DNA from 2 places in the Bacillus sp. NPDC077027 genome. Region 1 is predicted to be linked to the other one. Evidence: riboswitches for the same ligand, from Rfam matches in the RefSeq annotation. Region 1 holds a riboswitch; the other holds the start of a gene.

The links. Region 1 has a riboswitch for lysine ahead of ACQKEZ_RS01165 (aspartate kinase). Riboswitches for the same ligand answer to the same signal wherever they lie in the genome.
Region 2: it holds a riboswitch for lysine, as region 1 does, so the genes downstream of both, ACQKEZ_RS06805 (amino acid permease) here and ACQKEZ_RS01165 (aspartate kinase) in region 1, are expected to answer to the same signal.

The regions. Positions count from the first base shown of each region.
Region 1 covers NZ_JBNNIO010000001.1:212,851-223,505, reverse strand. The annotation lists gene ACQKEZ_RS01195 (AAA family ATPase) at 1-713, shown strand, start outside; gene ACQKEZ_RS01190 (acyl-CoA thioesterase) at 894-1,352, opposite strand; gene sdhB (succinate dehydrogenase iron-sulfur subunit) at 1,467-2,231, opposite strand; gene sdhA (succinate dehydrogenase flavoprotein subunit) at 2,233-3,993, opposite strand; gene ACQKEZ_RS01175 (succinate dehydrogenase cytochrome b558 subunit) at 4,031-4,639, opposite strand; gene ACQKEZ_RS01170 (YslB family protein) at 4,924-5,367, shown strand; gene ACQKEZ_RS01165 (aspartate kinase) at 5,661-6,896, opposite strand; lysine riboswitch at 7,032-7,208, opposite strand; gene uvrC (excinuclease ABC subunit UvrC) at 7,270-9,042, opposite strand; gene trxA (thioredoxin) at 9,219-9,533, opposite strand; gene ACQKEZ_RS01150 (alpha-N-arabinofuranosidase) at 9,776-10,655, opposite strand, start outside.
Region 2 covers NZ_JBNNIO010000002.1:229,370-240,024, forward strand. The annotation lists gene ACQKEZ_RS06785 (ABC transporter ATP-binding protein) at 1-548, opposite strand, end outside; gene ACQKEZ_RS06790 (FecCD family ABC transporter permease) at 570-1,592, opposite strand; gene ACQKEZ_RS06795 (FecCD family ABC transporter permease) at 1,593-2,645, opposite strand; gene ACQKEZ_RS06800 (iron-hydroxamate ABC transporter substrate-binding protein) at 2,949-3,848, shown strand; gene ACQKEZ_RS06805 (amino acid permease) at 3,887-5,293, opposite strand; lysine riboswitch at 5,486-5,664, opposite strand; gene sspJ (small acid-soluble spore protein SspJ) at 5,786-5,926, opposite strand; gene ACQKEZ_RS06815 (MarR family winged helix-turn-helix transcriptional regulator) at 6,015-6,440, opposite strand; gene ACQKEZ_RS06820 (metal-dependent hydrolase) at 6,611-7,102, shown strand; gene ACQKEZ_RS06825 (LTA synthase family protein) at 7,221-9,071, shown strand; gene ACQKEZ_RS06830 (substrate-binding domain-containing protein) at 9,187-10,101, opposite strand; gene modA (molybdate ABC transporter substrate-binding protein) at 10,222-10,655, shown strand, end outside.

The DNA of each region.
Region 1 (10,655 bases):
TTAAAGAAAAAGTGAATTCCTATAATGAATATCCTTTTTGTGTTCCGATAATAAAAAATTTAGATGAACTCAAAATCACAAACAATGTAACATTTTTTGTTGGTGAGAACGGATCAGGTAAGTCAACTTTACTAGAGTCTATTGCAGATAGTTGTGGTTTTAATATAAATGGTGGTGGCCGAAATAATCTATATACTAATAATGTAGATGAAACTACACTAGGTTCCTATTTGCGTTTATCCTGGCGACCCAAAATAACAAATGGTTTCTTTTTAAGAGCTGAATCTTTCTATAACTTCGCTTCATATTTAGATACTTTAAATCAAGAAAGCGGGGAAGATATTTATGCTCCCTACGGAGGCACATCATTGCATAAGCAATCTCACGGAGAATCTTTTTTATCTTTATTTAATAATCGTTTTAACGGAAAAAGTGCTCTTTATTTACTTGATGAACCAGAATCTCCACTTTCTCCAGCAAGGCAGTTAGGATTATTGAAGATTATTCACGACCTTTCTACAAAGAATAACTCGCAATTTATAATAGCTACCCACTCTCCAATTTTGTTAGGGTATCCTGAGGCAACGATTTTAAATTTTGATGGAAAGAAAATAGAGAAAATACGCTATGAAATGACTGAGCACTATCAAATCACCAAATATTTTTTAGAAAACCGTACAGCTATGTTAGATCATTTGTTAAAGGAGGATTGAATTTTCTAAAGTCTTCCGCAGCACTAATTTACGCCCATTATAGATGGAAAGGTGCCTCGTCTATTGGAATAATCTTTGGTGTTATCGCCATGCTATATTTTTTTACAGTTTCATACAACACTTAGCTTTTATATCAGTTTTTGTGTATGATACCGAAAAACCCCCTTTTAATGGATTTTTCTAATGTCTCTGCTTGAGGAATGTCTTTTTTTCTTCTTCTGTAAAAGCCACTGGGGCGTCTGTGGTTTTACTGATTTGAACCATTGTTACGCAACCAGTAAAGCATGGTTCTTGCTTTTCATTCTCGCCTAAATAGTGAAGAACAATGGAACTTGATCCTACTTTTTCTGGCTTCACATAGACACGAAGTCTCTCACCGATTTCCACCTGCTTAATATAATCGCATTGCAAGTTAGCGACGACCGTCATCGTGTCTTTTAATGTCTTCATTCTTTGATCAACGAGACCCGTTTTTTGAAAGAAAGCGATTCTTGCTTCTTCAAAATAAACAAATGGGGTTACATTGTTCATATGTCCAAACATATCTGTTTCTGAAAAGCGGACGGTCGTTTCTACGTAAAAGCGAAATGAAGCACACCACTCTTCAAATGGTTCACCAATATATGCAGGAATTTTCATTTCAACAGCTCCTTTTATAAAAAAGGCGCCTCTCCCAAATGGAAGAGGCGCCTTTTTTTCACTTCAGCCTCTTTTATATCTCGGTGCTAGGCAAAAGAAGACTGAATGGGTTCGTTATTCTGCGTGATCGCTTCCGAAGAAATTACGGAATGCTTGGAATGTTGTATCTCTATTAAGTGCTGCAATTGAAGTTGTAAGCGGGATACCTTTCGGGCAAGCCTGTACACAGTTTTGTGAGTTACCACAGTTCGCAAGACCACCATCATCCATAATGGCATCAAGACGGTCTGATTTATTCATGGCACCTGTCGGATGTGCGTTAAATAATCGAACTTGTGATAATGGGGCTGGACCCATAAAGGTAGATTTATCATTCACGTTCGGACATGCTTCAAGGCATACCCCACATGTCATGCACTTTGAAAGCTCATATGCCCATTGACGCTTTTTCTCCGGCATTCTTGGACCAGGTCCGAGATCATAAGTTCCGTCGATTGGCACCCATGCCTTTACTTTTTTCAAGGAATCAAACATACGGGTTCTATCAACTTGCAAATCTCGCACAACAGGGAATGTCTTCATCGGCTGAAGGCGGATTGGATGCTCCAATTTATCAATCAGCGCTGTACAAGATTGGCGTGGTTTTCCATTGATGACCATAGAACATGCACCACATACTTCTTCTAGACAGTTCATATCCCAGTTGATCGCTGTTGTTTTTTCCCCTTTTTTGTTGACCGGATTACGTCTGATTTCCATTAAAGCAGAAATAACGTTCATATTCGGACGATATGGAATCTCGAATTCTTCTTCATATGGTTGTGAGTCTGCTGTATCCTGACGTGTGATGATTAAACGGATTGTTTTGTTTTCGCTCATCTTATTTCTCCACCTTTTTCTTCGAGTAATCTCGTTTACGAGGTGCAATCAACGATACATCAACGTCCTCATAGTGGAAGGCCGGTTTTTCACTTTTACCTTTAAATGTTGTCATCGTTGTTTTAAGGAATTCTTCATCATTTCTTTCAGGGAATTCCGGCTTATAATGTGCGCCTCGGCTCTCATTACGATTATATGCTCCAATTGTAATCACTCTTGCTAGCTGAAGCATGTTGTCTAACTGGCGAGTAAAGGCAGCCCCTTGGTTGCTCCAAGATGTTGTGTCGTTCATATTGATTTTCTTAAAGCGCTCCATGAGCTCTTGAATCTTCTCATCTGTCTTCAATAGCTTGTCATTGTAGCGGACAACTGTAACGTTGTCTGTCATCCATTCACCAAGCTCTTTATGAAGCACGTACGCATTTTCTGTTCCGTCCATGCCAAGAATGTGATCCCACTTCTCTTGCTCATTTTTTACCGCACCTTCATAAAGAGTAGAAGATAAATCCTCAGCAGACTTTTCAAGACCGTTAATGTATTTCACAGCGTTTGGTCCTGCTACCATTCCGCCGTAAATTGCAGAAAGCAGTGAGTTCGCTCCAAGTCTGTTTCCTCCATGCATAGAGTAGTCACATTCTCCAGCTGCGAATAATCCTTTGATATTCGTCATCTGATCATAATCTACCCATAGACCACCCATGGAATAGTGAACAGCTGGGAAAATTTTCATCGGAAGCTTACGTGGGTCATCACCCATGAATTTTTCATAGATTTCGATAATACCGCCTAGCTTAATATCAAGCTCTTTCGGATCTTTGTGAGAAAGGTCAAGATATACCATGTTCTCACCGTTAATACCGAGCTTTTGTTCAACACATACGTCGAAAATCTCACGTGTTGCAATATCACGCGGAACAAGGTTTCCGTATGCTGGATATTTTTCTTCAAGGAAGTACCAAGGCTTCCCGTCTTTATACGTCCAAACACGTCCACCTTCACCACGAGCTGACTCACTCATCAGACGAAGCTTATCATCTCCTGGGATCGCTGTCGGGTGAATTTGAATGAATTCACCGTTTGCGTAATATGCGCCTTGTTGATAAACGATTGATGCGGCAGAGCCTGTATTAATCATCGAGTTGGTTGATTTTCCAAAGACAATTCCAGGTCCCCCCGTTGCCATGATGACCGCATCAGAGCGGAAAGATTCAATTTCCATTGTTGTGAGGTTTTGTGCAACAATTCCTCGACATACTTCTTCGTCATCAAGCACTGCTCCAAGGAATTCCCAGCCTTCGTACTTTGTTACAAGCCCCGCTACTTCATAGCGACGAACTTGTTCATCAAGTGCATAAAGTAACTGTTGACCTGTTGTAGCTCCAGCAAATGCTGTTCTATGATGCTGTGTTCCCCCGAAGCGACGGAAGTCCAATAATCCTTCTGGTGTTCTATTAAACATGACACCCATACGGTCAAGTAAGTGGATAATGGACGGCGCTGCTTCACACATTGCCTTGACTGGCGGCTGATTTGCTAAAAAGTCTCCACCATAAACAGAATCATCGAAATGCTCATAAGGTGAGTCCCCTTCACCTTTTGTATTCACTGCTCCGTTAATTCCGCCTTGTGCACAGACAGAATGTGAACGTTTCACAGGTACGATAGAAAATAGTTTAACAGCTGTTCCCGCTTCTGCTGCTTTAATGGTTGCCATGAGACCGGCTAAACCGCCCCCGACAACGATGATGCTTGAATTACTCATTGTAGCCCCTCTCCCTCTTCTACTAATCTATTTCCTCTTAAACAAAAGCGAAAATTGCTCTTAGCCCTACATATGAAAGCGCTATAAATACAGCTAATGTCACGTATGTAGAGATTCTCTGTGAGCGTGGTGAAACGGTAATTCCCCAACTGACAGCAAATGACCACAAACCATTAGCAAAGTGGAAAATGGTAGATAAAACGCCGACAATGTAGAAACCAAGCATGAATGGAGAGCTCAAAATATTCGCCATCATATCGTAGTTTACTTCAGCACCGAGCTGGGCTGCGATTCTTGTTTCCCATACATGCCAACTGATGAAAATCAAAGTGATGATACCAGTAACCCTTTGAACTCTAAATAGCCAGTTTCTTAAGTAACTGAAGCGAGACGTGTTGTTTTGTGCCGTAAAGGCTATGTACACCCCATAAACAGCATGATAGATTAATGGTAAAAAAATGATAAGTAGCTCAAGCGCATACCTAAATGGAAGTTGCTCCATAAAGTGTGCAGCTTTGTTAAACGCTTCCGGTCCTCTTGTAGCAAATTGGTTGACCACTAAGTGCTGTACTAAAAACAGGCCGACCGGAATGACGCCAAGCAAAGAATGCAATCTCCGATAAAAAAACTCTTTGTTCCCCGACATTACTTTACCCCCTAGTAAAAAAAGTGCAATTGCTTGAAAATTGTCTTACCCCCGCTTCTTTCAAATGTAAGCACTTTATTCAAATTTATTGACAATTTCATTTTACTCCTATGACAAAAAAGCGTCAAGAAACCGCGTACATAAATTAAAATTTTCCGAAATTTTAAAGTTTTAAATCAAAATTTGTTTTTTTACAATAAGAATTTCTTAGACTTATAGGGAAATCTCTGTTATCCTCTGCCCACATAAGCTATAATAAATTGTTGAAAGAGGGGAGCCCTAGAATGAATAAATTTGAATCTAACATAGAACAGCTAAAAGAAGTTGAAGTAAATGGTTTTGCCTACGAGTTGATACGTGAAGTCCTACTGCCCGATATCCTCGGTCAGGATCATTCGTCTATGATGTATTTTGCGGGAAAGATTCTTGCTCGTAAATTTCCTCTTGATTCATGGGAGAAAATCCCCGAATTTTTCCATGATGCAGGCTGGGGCACATTGACCATGGTCCGTTCAAAAAAGCAGGAAATTGAGTTTGAGCTCGAAGGCCCGCTCGTGTCGAATCGCCTTACCTATCAAAAAGAGCCTTGTTTTCAAATGGAGGCTGGCTTTATCGCCGAGCAAATCCAGTTACTCAACGAACACATTGCCGAATCATATGAACAAGTGAAAAAACGTGCTGGAAAAGTGATTTTAACCGTTAAATGGGACTTAAAAGACCCTAGTTAATACTGAATGAAAAGGCGAAGGCTCTCGATTAGTCGCGCCTTTTTCTATAGGCTATTCATTGTCAATTGCCTGTTCTCAGAAAAGCAGGTCGATCTGTTATCATCTCAATCATACCATATGTCGAATAAGCTGCATCAAAAGATGACAGTCTTCGATCATCTTCAGAAGGGTCTGCTACCTGAAAAAACCCACCCCAATGCGCTGAAGTAGATTTTCATGTTAATTTTTACTTTCTCGGTATTTACTGTTAAAAAGAGATGTGCATTTGATTCTCACATCTCTTTTTTGTTTATTTATGAATGGGTTGCCGCACTTACCTTCGACAGCTCAAATGCATCATGTAATGCTTCAACCGCTTTGACCATGTCATCTCCATGAACAACTGTTGATACTTTAATTTCAGAGGTGCTGACCATTTTGACTTGAATGTTTTTCTCAGCTAATACAGCAAACATTTCTGCTGCGACACCTGGATTAGAAACCATACCAGAGCCTACAATAGACACTTTTGCCAGCTTGTTCTCTGTTTCAATTTGCTCGTAGTTAAGCGCATGTTTGTACTCTTCTAATACCTCGACTGTACGGGAGAGGTCCTCCGTTTTCACAGAGAAGGAAATGGATGTTTTACTTGTGCTTGTCACAGATTGAATGATGATATCTACATTGATATTCTGTTTCGCTAGTGTTGTAAAGATTGTAGATAAGGTCGTTAAACCGCTAGAAAGCCCACAAACTGTCACACGTGTCATTTGATCTTCAAATGCAATACCTCTCACAACTAGATTTTGCTCCATTGATGATTCCTCCTCGATTAAAGTACCAGCTTCATTTTCAATACTTGAACGGACCTCTAATGGGACCTGATAGTTTTTCGCAAATTCGACAGCTCTTGGATGCAAAACACCTGCACCTAAATTGGCAAGCTCTAGCATTTCATCATATGAGATACCTGCAAGCTTTCGAGCAGAAGACACGTAGCGTGGATCTGTCGTAAACACTCCTGGTACATCTGTATAAATGTCACATTTATCTGCTTTTAGGGCTGCAGCAATGGCAACAGCGGTTGTGTCTGAGCCTCCGCGACCAAGCGTTGTAATATGTAAATCATCTGCAACCCCTTGGAAGCCTGCAACGACAACAACCTTCCCTTTGTCTAGTTCTGTTTGAATAGGCGTGTTATCAATATGAACGATTCGTGCATTGCCATGTACTTTTTCCGTTTTGATGCCAGCCTGCCAGCCTGTAAAGGAAATGGCTTCATATCCTTTTGCCTCTAGTGCCATTGCAAGTAAAGAAATGGTGACCTGTTCACCTGTTGTTAGCAGCATATCCATTTCCCGTTTGCTAGGCTCGTCTGTTAGCTCCTTTGCAAGATCCACCAGCGTATCTGTCGATTTCCCCATAGCTGAGACAACCACTACAACATCATGTCCAGCCTCTCTTTCTGCGATAACACGTTCAGCTACGTGACGAATTTTTTCTGTCGAACCAACGGATGTTCCTCCAAATTTTTGTACAATAAGACCCATTTATATCACCCTTTTTTAATGATCACGTGCGAGAGAAGAGATAAGAACCACCTGAGATCGCTCCTCATTGCATACAAAAAAGCAATGAGAGAACAAATCTCCCATTGCTTCAAAACAACCATCAATAGATGCCCACAATGAGATAGCCCTCCAAGAAAAGATTCTTGACAACCCTACATTTATTTAATGTAGGGCCAGCAAATAAAATGAGTGGATTTTATTTGCTTCGGCGACGCTCCCCTTTCAGCCATCTTCATTGATTCCATCCATCTCTGAAGGCCTACTATTGAAGTTCGCACCTCTATCTTCAACATACAACACGTACATTTATGAAATTAGTCACATCTTAACAAACTTTTTGGAAAAGCACAATCTATTTTTTCAAAGCCTCTACTAAAAGTTCCGCAGTTTGTCGTGGAATACCAATCTGTTGAAAGTCTTGAGCGGAGGCTTCCTTCATTTTTTTGACTGAGCCAAAGTTTTTCAAAAGCTGCTTTTTTCGCTGTTCACCGATTCCTGGCACTTCATCTAAAATAGACTGAAATGCATTTTTCCCTCGAAGCTGTCTATGGAAGCTGATTGCAAAACGGTGCACCTCGTCTTGTATACGCTGAAGTAAATAAAAGGCTTGGCTATTCCGTTCTAACATAATGGGCTCAAGTGGATCACCCATCATCAAATTAGATGTACGATGCTTTTCATCCTTTACGAGTCCTGCTACAGGAACAGATAGGTTCAGCTCATTTTCAAGGACGTCAATGGCTGCATTAATTTGTCCTTTTCCTCCATCAATAATAATTAAATCAGGTAGTGGAAGCTGTTCTTTGAGCACCCGCGAATAGCGTCTTCGTACAACCTCTCGCATTGATGCGTAGTCATCTGGCCCTGCAACTGTTTTAATTTTATACTTTCTGTACTCTTTCTTATATGGTTTGCCATCTTGAAACACAACCATAGCAGAGACAGGATTTGTCCCTTGAATGTTTGAGTTATCAAACGCTTCAATTCTGTAAGGTGTATAAATATTCAGTGCTTCACCAAGCCGCTCTACTGCTCCAATTGTCCGCTCTTCATCTCTTTCGATTAATGAAAATTTTTCTTTCAAAGCGATTTTTGCATTTTTATGAGCAAGCAAAAGTAAATCCTTTTTCTTGCCTTTTTTCGGTTGATGTACCGTCGTTTCAAGCAATTGTTCGATGAGCTCTTGATCCACACTGTCCGGTACAAGGATTTCTTTTGGGAGGAAATGATTGTTTTTTGAATAAAACTGTCCCATAAACGTCAAAAACTCATCCTCTGGATCTTGATACATAGGGAATAAACTGACCTCTCGCTCAATGAGCTTGCCCTGTCTAATAAAAAAGACTTGTACACACATCCAACCCTTATCGTAGGCATAGGCAAAGACATCTCTGTCTAATAGGTCGCTCATCGTCATTTTTTGTTTTTCCATCGTTGATTCAATATGCATAATTTGATCTCTGAATTCTTTAGCACGCTCAAATGCAAGATGTTCTGCGGCCTCTTGCATTTTCTCTGTTAATTCTTTTTTAATCTGCTGATGTCCGCCATTTAAGAAACGGCTAATCTCATCAACTAGCTGCTTGTTCGTTTCGTCAGAAATATCATATACACATGGCGCAAGGCATTGCCCGAGATGATAATAAAGACATACTCGGTCTGGCAGCTTCGCACATTTTCTTAGCGGATATAAGCGATCGAGCAATTTTTTTGTTTCTCTTGCTGCCTGCACGTTCGGGTAAGGTCCAAAATAACGACCTTTGTCTTTTTTTACTTTCCGGGTCACGATCAGCTTTGGATGTCGTTCGTTCGTAATTTTAATGAACGGGTACGTCTTGTCATCCTTCAGCATGACATTATATTTCGGATCATATTTTTTAATTAAATTCAGCTCTAAAATGAGTGCTTCAATATTAGAAGAGGTCACAATATATTCAAAATCCTCGATTTCACCAACGAGCCGCTGTGTTTTTGCATCATGCGAGCCTGTAAAGTAGGATCGTACTCGATTCTTTAAGATTTTGGCTTTACCGACATAGATTACGGTGTTTTGCCTATCCTTCATCAAGTAACAACCTGGTTGATCAGGCAAAACCGAGAGCTTTTCTTTGATTAGCTTATTCATGTTCTCATCCGTCCTTGTTTTCCTCTTTCACTCCTTCTAGTGTATCACGAACGTTTGTTTTATTCCATTCTGAAAAAGCGGTTCTCTCAAAAGAGAACCGCCAGCAAATCAGTAAAGGTAATGAAACAAAAAATGCCGATAAAATCAATGATTCGATTTTACCAGCACTGGACGTTTTATAGGTGTTTGTTTACAAGTTCAGCAAGTGCTTCTTTTGGCTTGAAGCCGACAGATGTTTCAACTACTTCTCCATCTTTTAAGACAAGTAAAGTTGGGATGCTCATCACGCCGTATTTACCAGCTGTTTCTTGGTTGTCATCTACATCGATTTTTACGATTTTCAATTGATCTCCCATCTCTTGATCAAGCTCTTCAAGAACAGGAGCAATCATTTTACAAGGTCCGCACCATGGTGCCCAGAAGTCTGCAATAACTACACCTTCTGCTGTTTCTTGTGAAAATGTTGCGTCAGTAGCTTTTACGATTGCCATTATTCATTCCTCCAATGTAAATTATGCTTTTTAGTATAGCACCTACTAATGCGACTTGCGAATGAAATGCTTGAAATTCATTTTTTATCTCATTGTCTTTAAAAGATGAACCTGATGATCGCCCCAATAACGACGATTGCACCAATGATCATGAGGATGGTTCTAAGCATTTTGAATAACTCCCTTTCAACTGTTTAACCATATGATGCCCTAACATTTTCTCAATCAAACGTGTCGATGTGCTATGAAATGTGGAGTGTCAACATAACAACTGACATTGGCGGAAGGTCAATGGTTATTTCGTCTTGTTTTACAGAGAATTGATGAAAGTCGGACGGTACAACCGTATGCGGGGCGTCAAATGTGTTGTGTGCATTCATTCGATCTGCTGTCAGGACTTTTCCAAATGATTTGGCTTCCTGGTATATCCCATCTATTTTCAATGACAGTGAAGCTCTCTCATGAGGGTGCAGATGACAAAAGCTAATGTGCACCTCGTTAGATGAACGTGATGCAGAGACGCTAACTTGCGGGATTTTTTCGCCATTACGTTCATAGGATGTGGAAACAAAATCAACCTCAAGCGCTTCTTCTTCTTGATGTACTTGGAACATATCAAATACATGGTAGCTAGGTGTTAAAATGGCCTTTTCATCCTTCGTTAACACCATTGCTTGTAGAACATTAATGGTTTGGGCAATGTTCGCCATATGAATTCGCTGACAGTGACGATGAAATATGTGAAAGTGGAGTGCACATACAAGTGCGTCTCTCATTGTGTTTTGTTGATATAAAACCCCTTGATTTGTATCAGGCTCAGGGTCATACCATGTACCCCATTCATCGATGATCATCCCAATTCTCTTTTTCGGATCATACTGATCCATTATCTTCTCATGTGAAACAATGATATGTTCCATTCCATATGTTTTTTTCATTGTCTCGAACCATTCAGTTTCATCGAATTGAATTGCCGAACCTTTTTTCTCCCAAGTACCTGGAATTGTATAATAGTGTAGACTGAGTCCATCCATAAATCCGGCAGCACGTTCCATTAATACCTTTGTCCAATTCACGTCATTCGAGTTGGCACCACAAGCTATTTTATAAATATTGTTTCCG
Region 2 (10,655 bases), on a different contig from region 1:
TCTAGCAATTGAAGTACTTCTAGTTGGTGAGCAAGGTCTAAATATGTTGTTGGTTCGTCTAAAAGCAATAGCTCTGTTTCCTGAGCGAGAGCCAAAGCAATCCACACTCGTTGACGCTGTCCACCTGATAGGGCTTCAATTGGTCGATCATGAAATGCGACCATCCCTGTTTCCTCAAGTGCCCATTTAATGATACGTTTATCTTCATTTGACAAACGTCCGAACCCATTTTGATGTGGGAAACGCCCATATGAAACAAGCTCATATACAGTTAATCCACTTGGTGCTTCTGGTGATTGTGGCAAGATCGCCATTTGTTTTGAAATCTCTTTCGTTGGCGTTTCATGTATTGCTTTCCCGTTTAAATAGACAGCCCCTCTATCTGATTTCATAATACGAGACATCGTCTTTAAAATTGTCGATTTCCCGCAGCCATTCGGTCCGATAAGTGTCGTCACCTTGCCTTTAGGGATACTGATATTTAAATCCTCTACAATCAGCCGATCACTATAGCCGATGCAAAGTTGTTCTGTTTCGAGCGATTTCATCTGATGTCCTCTCCCTTCTCACTAGTTCGTTTTCATTAATAAATAAATGAAATAAGGTGCACCTAAAGCAGAAACAACAAGTCCAACAGGAACTTCCGATGGAGCTAAGATAACACGTCCGAGCAAATCAGCTAATAAAAGCAGAAATGCACCAATTAAAGCAGAAGCAGGAATCATTCCTTGATGTTTCGGTCCGACGAGTTTTCTTGCTAAATGCGGAGCCGCTAAGCCGAGAAACGATATACTTCCTGCAACAGCAACACTTGCGCCTGCAAGCGCAACTGCGATGATCATCATCAAACTTCTTTCTTTATTAACAGAAATACCCAACCCATATGAAAGCTGATCACCTAGATTCATAATGTTTAAATAGCGTGCTCTAACGATCGCCAATACCATAAAGATCAGCATCCAAGGTAGAATGGATAATACATACGTCCAACTAGATCCCCAAATGCTTCCTGACAGCCATACAATGGCTTGGTTAAAATCATTCGGGCTCATTTTTAATTGAATGACAACGATTACTGCTGAAAATGCTGCGTTGACCCCGATCCCTGTCAAAATGAGACGAACAGGTGTAATTCCTTTTTTCCATGCCAACACATAGATGAGAAATGCCGCAAATCCGGCTCCTATAAATGCAAAAAGCGGTAAAACAAAGATACTAAAATCACCTAAATTTGACATCGTTCCTTGAAATGCGAAAATAAATAGGACGACAGCAAAACCAGCTCCGGCATTGATACCAAGAATCCCTGGATCAGCAAGACCATTTTGTGAAACACCTTGCCAAATGGCACCAGATACTGCGATAGAAGCTCCGACTAAGAGGGCAATGACCATTCGCGGAAGCCTAAATTCAAATAAGACGAGTTCATCCATTTCAGAACCAAAACCAAAAAGTGTTTTGATTGTGTCGAGCGGAGAAATGCGAATTTCTCCTGTATTTAAACTAATTATAAAGACAATGACAATGCCTAAGAAAATCATTAGCATTGTTCGCTTATATTTCTTTTGTTTTGCAAGTTGAACCATTTCCATCTAAATTCCGCTCCTTTCACGTCGTGCTAAGTATAAGAAGAAAGGAACGCCGATGATGGCAGTAATTGCTCCAACTGGTGTCTCAAACGGAGCATTGATTAGTCTTGCAGCAATATCAGCGTATATTAAGAGGACAGCCCCTAAGATTGCTGAACACGGAATAATCCATCTGTAATCAACCCCAACTAAAAAGCGAGTCACGTGCGGAATGACAAGACCTATAAACCCGACTGAGCCAGCTACTGATACTGCGGCACCAGTCATTAGAACGACAGCCAAAATGCCGAAGACCTTCACTGTTTTTGTGTATTGTCCTAGCCCTTTTGCTAAATCATCACCAAGGCTAAGAACAGTGATGGAGCGTGCAAGCACCATTGCCACAATAAGACCAATTACAGCAACAGGAACGATGACTTTCACATTACTCCAATTCACACCTGCCACTCCGCCTGCATACCAAAAGCTCATGTCCTGTGCAACATCGAAACGAATGGCAATAGCAGAAGAAATGGAACTAAGAAGTGCACCGACTGCTGTACCTGCCAATGCCAATTTGACAGGGGTTAACCCTCCTTTAGAAAAGGCTCCAACCCCAAAAACAATTGAAGCACCAAGTGCTGCCCCAACAAATGACCAAAGGATTAAAGAAAAAGAAGTTTGGCCTGGGAAAAAGGCAAATGCGACAGCAATGGCAAATGCTGATCCATTGGTCACACCCATAATTTCAGGAGAAGCCAGTGCATTGCGTGTCATTCCTTGCATGATAGCACCTGATATCGCCAAAAATGCGCCTACAAGTGCAGCTCCAATTGTTCGTGGAAGTCGCAATTCTCGTATGATTTGATGTGATGTACTACTATGATCAAAATGAAAAACAGCTTCCCATACAGTACTTAAATGGATGTTTGCCGCTCCAAGAGAAACTGAAGAAAAAAGACCAAATGCTAATGCAATTATTCCTAAGATGAGAACAGCTGCTGTTCCAAGAGGCTTTGTGACAATTTCAATTGAATCGTCATTGGAATCAGGCTGTCTTTTTGATTGTGCGCCCAAAAGCCATATCTTCCTTTCTGTTTACTTCTATTGTTTTCGTTGATAATGATTATCAATATCGACATCTAGTATATCACTTTCTTCGCCAATTGGAATCCTGTTCTAAGTATTTTTTCGTATTTTTCAGAGAAAGATCATTCTTCTGTATTATTTGACTAGATTTTGACAAAATTACAATGCAATTCTTTTATCATCATGTTACAATTTTACCAACAATGAGAATCATTATCAGTAAAATTATAACTAGGAGCGAACACCTTGAAAAAACAAAATCGGTTTCTATTTCTTTGTTTTGTGGCACTCATGACCTTTGCTACAGCTTGTGGCAATACTTCCAATCAACCATCTACTCAATCAAAGAATGAGGCAACAACCATTACATATAAAGACGCAAAGGGAGAAGTGAATCTTCCTAAATACCCTAAAAAGGTTGTGCTCCTTGCTGAGAGTTACTATGGTGATCTCATCACGGTTGGCATTACACCGATTGCCACAACATCACCCATCTTTAGAAACCCATTTTATAAAGGCAAAACAGATGAGGTGAAAAACCTTGGGAAAACACCTTCTGTTGAAAAGGTCGCGGTACTGAATCCTGATTTAATTATTGCTTGGGCAGAAGATGAGAATTTTGACAAATATAAACAAATCGCCCCAACTGTTGCGATTACATACAATCAATACTCTTTTAAGGATCAATTAAAGGAATTTGGCAAAATGACTGGTCACGAGAAAAAGGCTGATGAATGGATTGAAAATTGGAACGCAAAAATCAAAGAAGTCGAACCAAAAGTGAAAAAATCGGTTGGTAACAAAACCGTTTCTATCGTCTCTCCATATGACAAAGGTATTTATATCTTCGGCAACACGTATGGACGTGGCGGAGAGATCATTTATGACGAATTAAAGCTCAATGCACCAAAGGCAGTGAAAAAAGAAGCGATTGATAGTGGTATCGGTTATGCCAATATTTCTCTTGAAAAACTTCCTGATTTCGCTGGTGATTATATTTTCACTGGTCCATGGAGCGCATCAAAGAACAATGGTGACAATGTATACAATAGCAGCATTTGGAAGTCACTACCCGCCGTGAAAAACAAACAAGTCTTTGAGACTGATCCTATCGGCTATTTCTTCAACGATCCTGTTTCACTAGAAGGTCAACTTGAGTTTATTGTTGAAAAACTAACGACTTCTTCATGAAAAAACGTTTCTCCAGAAATGGAGAAACGTTTTTTTACTTATGATACTTCACTTGAAAACTTTTTAGACATAAACGGATATAGCAATATCCCTACTAAAAACAGTCCGATTCCTAAACCGAATGTTTTTACATCAGCAGTTCCTGATACAATCACCCAAGTTGAATATCCCATTGCAATGAGTGCAATGATCCCGTCTCTTGCGCGATTCCCTTTTTGCATCTCATACGTATCTCCCTTCAATATGACTTTTAGGCAGTAGATAGAAGATACAATATATGGGATCAAATAAGCGAGTGTCGCAGATGTTGTTAGGAACGTAAATGCTTCATTAATTGTACGTGACATGACCGAAAAAATGAACAACTGAGACATCATATTCGTCAACGTCAGCGCAACTACTGGGCTTCCCTTTTTATTCGTTTTAGCAAACACCGCTGGGAAATCACCAGCCTTTGCAGCTTGATACGGTACTTCAGAACCTAACAAAATCCAACCTAACATTGAGCCAAATAGACAAATAATTGCAAGTAATGCCATGACAATGCCACCAGCATTCCCAATAATGAGTTGAAGCACATCCACAAATGGCTTATCTGAGCCCTGGAGTTGGTCATGTGGCAAAACACCCATTGTAATTAACGTAATGATCATATAGATAGAAAGTGCAATGATCAGACCTGTAATGGTTGCACGCTTCACATCCCGCTGTGAAGAAGCTCTTCCAGATAGGATAACGGCAGATTCAATACCGACAAATGCCCATAATGTTGAGATGGCTGCATGATGGACTTGGCCTCCAAGATCAAGTGTTCCTTCTCCCGATAATTCTACAGGAAAATAAAAATGCTCAAACAATGCCGTTTGAAAAGCAAACAGTCCCGCCACAATAAATAGAACGAAACCAAGAACCTTTGAAAAAGTTGTCATAAAGTTCAATTTACTCGCAGCATTTAAGCTTGTGATTAAAATTAAATGCGTTCCCCATAAGAGCAGTGTACACACAATAAAAGTCATAAGCTGTCCTAGTGTGATTGCTTCTTTTCCAAAGGTAAAGACAACTTGCTTTACTGTTAAAATCGGCAAAAAGGTTGTTAAATACCCTGCAAGGCTCGTAATAATGGCAACATTACTAATCCAGCTTGCCACCCAGTAGCCCCACACCATTGTAAATCCAGCAGCTTTCCCTTTTTTGGGATCTTTAAAAAGTGCTCTTGCGTAGCTTTGTGGTCCAGCCGTCAATTCAGGCTTGTGCATAGACAGATGCCCAAATACAAGTGCGATCATAAGTACACCGCCACCTGTCACAAGCCAAGCCATTGTCACGCCTAAAGGACTAGCATTTTGGGCAAGTGTACTTGGCAACATGAAAATGCCTGACCCCACCATATTCCCAACGACAAACGCCGTTAGTAACCAAAATCCCCATTTCTTTGTCTGTTCCATTTCTGTACCTCCGTTTTCATTCACTTTGGACCAGACCCGGCAGTATCTACATTGATATATTGTCAAGCAATTGAATGCAGTTCTTATGTTCATACGAATGGCGAGATGTTCGTAACATACCCTTTTTAAAGTCATTTAGAACATAAAAAAGCCTGAACAAAAGTCCATGCTTTTCAATAACATACACCTTGATCTCCGGATAGCCCTCCGCGTTATCTAAGACGCGGCAGTCCTGCATTTATTCAATGCAGACCCAGCATAAAGAAAGGTGGAGCTTCTCTACACTTCGGCGCTGATGCCTTTTTTCACATGATCATTGATCCCATCTCTCCCATGTGTGACTCATCATCCGCGCAACCTCTACCTCACTGAGACATAGCGTGAGGATTTCTATTCATTTTTACTACACGAAGGTTACCAAACATTCACTGATCTGTCAAAGGGAAATCATAGTAAAAGGCAGAGATTTTTCACTCTGCCTGTTCTTAATGACTATTTGTTGTTTTTCTTTTTTTGTACCGCTTCTTGAAGTGGGTCTCCGGCTAGTTCTTTACTCGCTTCCTCTAGCAATTGATTCACTTCTTTATGTTCCTTTTCACTTTTAGCTTTTTTATCTTTTTGAAAGAATGACAAGTCAATTCACCCCTTTTTCTTGATTGGAATTGCCTTTATAATGTGTGCGTTGAATCCATTCTTTATACAAAGCAGACGAAATACATCATCAATCCTGAAAGGTTTCCCTCATCTTTTGCAAATAATGAAGGAAGTTCTTTAAATCTTGCTCTGAAAAATCTGCCATCATATGTTGCACGACCTTACCAAAAAGATAGGTGTGCTTCTCATAGATAGCAACTCCTTTTTCCGTTGCCTCTAGACGAACGACGGACTGATCCTCTGTATCTCTTTCCCTTTGGATATACCCATGTTCACATAGCTTGTTTAAGGCAATGGATGCCGCACCTGGATTTAAGGAAAGTCTTTGCTTCAAGTCCTCTGCATTCGTCACTTTACCTTGAATCAACATGGAGAGTGCATAAATTTGTGGCGGAGTGATATCTTTTTCTAATTCAAGTAACTTACGATTCAACTTCCTACTGACTTCATAATGTACAAGAACGATTTCTTTTAATAATTCAGCATTGCTCATCCCAATCGCATCCTTATTGTTAATGTCAAAATCCTCATTTTTTATTATAGTTTTTTTTTCCATATAACCAAAGTGTTTTATGTTATTCTTTAGTGAAATAAGCCTTGCTGAAACAATCAAGCCTTGTTATAGTGTTAATTTGGACTATTGATAGAACAGGAGTACGCATCATGACAGGAAAAACACATATCATGGGTGGGATTGCTGCTTGTACAGCAGTTTCGTATTACTATGGATTAGATCCAATAATTGCTACATCTTCTGGCGCAATTGGTGCATTGATCCCAGATTTATGTCATACGAAAAGCAAAATCGGCAGAAAATTCCCTCTGTTATCATCACTCATTAGCAGCGTATTCGGTCATCGTACATTTACGCATAGTTTATTGTTTATGCTCATCATTTATTTCATCGCTACGACATACATTCCCAGTGATAACTTAAAGATAGGTTTACTAGTTGGGATGGCAAGTCATCTATTGCTTGATGCCGCAACAGTCAATGGCATTAAATTATTGTTTCCTGCCACTTTGAAAGTACGACTTCCTCTTTATGTGAAAACAGGTAGTGCAGGTGAACAAGCTGTTTTAGCAGCACTCACAATCGTGACGTTTTACTACATCGCATCATTATGCGGTCTTCCCATTCCATTCCACTCTTAACAAAGAGTTTTAACAAAAAACAAGATATGATTTGATCAATGAGCAATTTTTTAGTAGTTTTAAGTTAAGCGCTTTTTTTGAAATACAGGCTGATTTTCGATGATGAGGAGCTACATAGATGAAAGACTTTTTCAAAGACCGGTGGTTTTTAGTGTACTCCATCCTCTTTATGTGGATGAAAACATACATCATTTATAAGTTTGGTTTCAACATTCGAACAGCCCATTTGTTTCATGAATGGCTACTATTTGTGAATCCGCTCAGCTTTTTGCTTCCTCTGTTCGGCATCGCACTTTTTTTAAATGAAGCCAAACAAAAGGTTTTTTTATTGACGACAAATTTTGCTTTAACGGCGATATTGATTTCAAACACAATTTTTTACGGCTTTTATATTGATTTTATTACGATACCTGTTTTATTTCAGGCAAAAAATATGGGTGATATGGGCAGCAGTATTACGGAATTGTTCCATCCCCTCTTCTTGTTGGTACTAATTGATTTTGTTTGTTTATTTTGGCTCCTTAGACGAAGAACACTGAAGTCGAGAGCCTCCAAACGTACGATCAAAACATATTATGCGGTGTGTTGCGGCTTTCTCATTTTTCATTTTGGTGCCGCTACCATTGATCACCCGCGCTTTTTAACAAGCTCCTATGACCGAGAAGTCATTGTTCGGAACTTAGGGCTATTTCAGTTTCACATTTATGATGGCATCGCTCAAACGGCCCGAATCGGTCAAAAAGCATTTGCGGATGAAGACACACTGTCAACTGTAGCAAACTATACAAATGCAGATTTCAGTGCGCCAAACGAAAACTACTTCGGTCTTGCCAAAGGAAGAAATGTCGTATTTATCTCCTTAGAATCAACACAACATTTTGTCGTTGATCGGAAGATAAATGGAGAAGAAATCACGCCTTTTCTAAATCAACTCATTCAAAAAAGCTATTACTTTGATGAATTTTATCAACAGACAGAGCAAGGAAAAACGTCAGATTCTGAATTTATTGTGGCCAATTCTCTTTATCCGTCTAGCAGTGGCGCTGTCTTTTTTACCGCAAGTGACAATGACTATGATACATTATATAAACAGTTAAAAACGGAAGATTATCAATCAGTACAATTTCATGCAAACAACAAAACATTTTGGAATCGCGATGTGATGTATCAATCATTTGGAATTGATCGTTTTTATGATGTTGATTCTTTTACTGTGAACGAAAAAAATTCGACTGGTTGGGGTTTAAAGGATGCGGCATTTTTTGATCAATCGGTAGATTACTTAAAGAAGCTAAAGTCACCTTATTACAGTTCTTTCATTACGCTCACAAACCATTTTCCGTTTGAAATTGATGAGAAGGATCAGCTCATTGACCAATTCGATTCAAACAGTGACATTTTGAACAGGTATGTAACCACAGTGCGCTATCAAGATGAAGCAATTAAACAGTTCTTTAAGCGACTGAAAGAAGAAGGACTTTACGACAACACAATGTTTGTCCTGATGGGCGACCATTATGGGATTTCAGAGGCACACAATGATGCAATGGCACAGCTGTTAGATCAAGAGGAAATCACACCGTTTGATTCTGTTAAACTTCAGCGTGTTCCCTTCGTCATTTACATCCCAGGTGTAACCGATCAAGCACCTAAACGGATGTCAGATACTGCGGGTCAAATGGATGTCAAACCTACATTGCTTCATTTATTAGGAATCAATACGAAAGGTTCCATTCAATTTGGAAATGATCTTTTCTCAAACGAACGAACGCCATTTACAGTGCTTCGAAATGGTAATTTCATCACTAACAATTATCTTTATACAAAAAACACTTGCTATGACAAGAATACAGGTGAACCTGTCAAAGACGATCTTGTCTGTCAGCCATATATCGAAAAAGCGAATAATGAATTATCCCTATCAGATAAAGTCATTAACGGCAATTTGCTTCGCTTTTATCAAAAATAAAAACCACCCATGATGGAGTGTCCTTAAAGGTTAGATACATTTCTAACAATAGGAGGCACTTCAATGGGTGGTTTTTCACTTTAGGTGTGACAAAAGAATGGACAGTCCACTGGATTTATTCCGATTCTTCAATAACAGTACCAGATTGACTGATATCGTATCCTTCCATCGCTTGAAACATTTGAATGAAGAACTCGCTTTTTAGTATTCGCTTGACCGTTTTAATTAAGTTTAGTGTATGATCCTTTTTTAAAATGAGTACGTCGTATTGCTCTTCAATCATCGGAATAAATTCAATATCTGCCAATTTTGCTGCCTGTAACGTTCCAACCCCGACATCTGCTTGATTTGCAGCTACAGCCGCTGCAATAGCATGATGACTTGTCGCCACCTGATCGTATCCATTGATCGCTGTAAATGTAGCCCCTATTTCTTTTAACTTTTCATCAAGTAGCACTCTAGCGCCTGCACCAATTTCTCGATTAACGATTCGAATTTCTGGCCGAAGCATATCCTTCCATCCCATGATATTTTTCGGATTTCCCTTTTGAACATAAAGACCAGCTGTTCGCCTAACAACATGAATCAAACAATAACGCTGTCCAGTGAGTACCCTTTTGACATATGGGACATTATACGTTTTGGTATCGTGATCATATAAATGGAGACCCACAATATCCCCTTTTCCGTGAAAGAGCTCCACCAAATTCGTTAAACTTCCACTATACTTCCGCAATGGGGGCACAGTTAGCTCATCTTCCAATAAACGTGAAAGCATGTCCATTGATACGTCTTGTCCACTAATGACTAGCGAATGTGGTGCAGAAGACTGAGTTACCTCTTGTTTGACAGGTGGTGTCGTTTTCATCTTCATTTTATATGTGAATAGATCCGCTTCATCCACCCGCATTTGGCGTCCAACACGATATGCCGTAAGCGTCCCTTTTTTAATTAAATCGTAAACCGTCAGCTTTGAGACTTTTAGAAGGTCAGCGAGTTCTTCAATTGTATAAGATGTTTCTTGTCTCATGTGCCCCCTCCTCTATCTCCTATTATACTGTGTCTTTTTTTATAAAAACCAATGAAAATTGAAATAGGCTTTATTATAATAAGTGATATATAGTTATAACTAATAATAAGAGGTGTAAAGATGAATCGTTTTTTTATCGTATTAATCACCATTCTTTTATTACTTGCTGGCTGTCAAGCAGGAACGAAACAAGATTCGGCTTCAAGCAAAAAGACCGAGCTCATCATATCAGCAGCCGCTAGTTTACAAGATGCTTTAAAAGAAATTGAAACAACCTATAAGGACAAGCACCCTAACATTCAATTCATAAATAACTTCGGGTCATCAGGCGCACTACAGCAACAACTAGCTCAAGGAGCAAATGCAGACTTATTTTTCTCAGCAGCTGAAGAACCTTTCGATGCACTAGTCAAATCAGGAGAGATCAATCAGGATCATACGATTGATTTAATAGGGAACGAGATTGTCCTCATCGTTCCGAAAAAAAGCACGTCATCCATCAAAAGCTTTGAAGATTTAAAAAACAGTCAAGGGAAGATTGCTCTAGGTACACC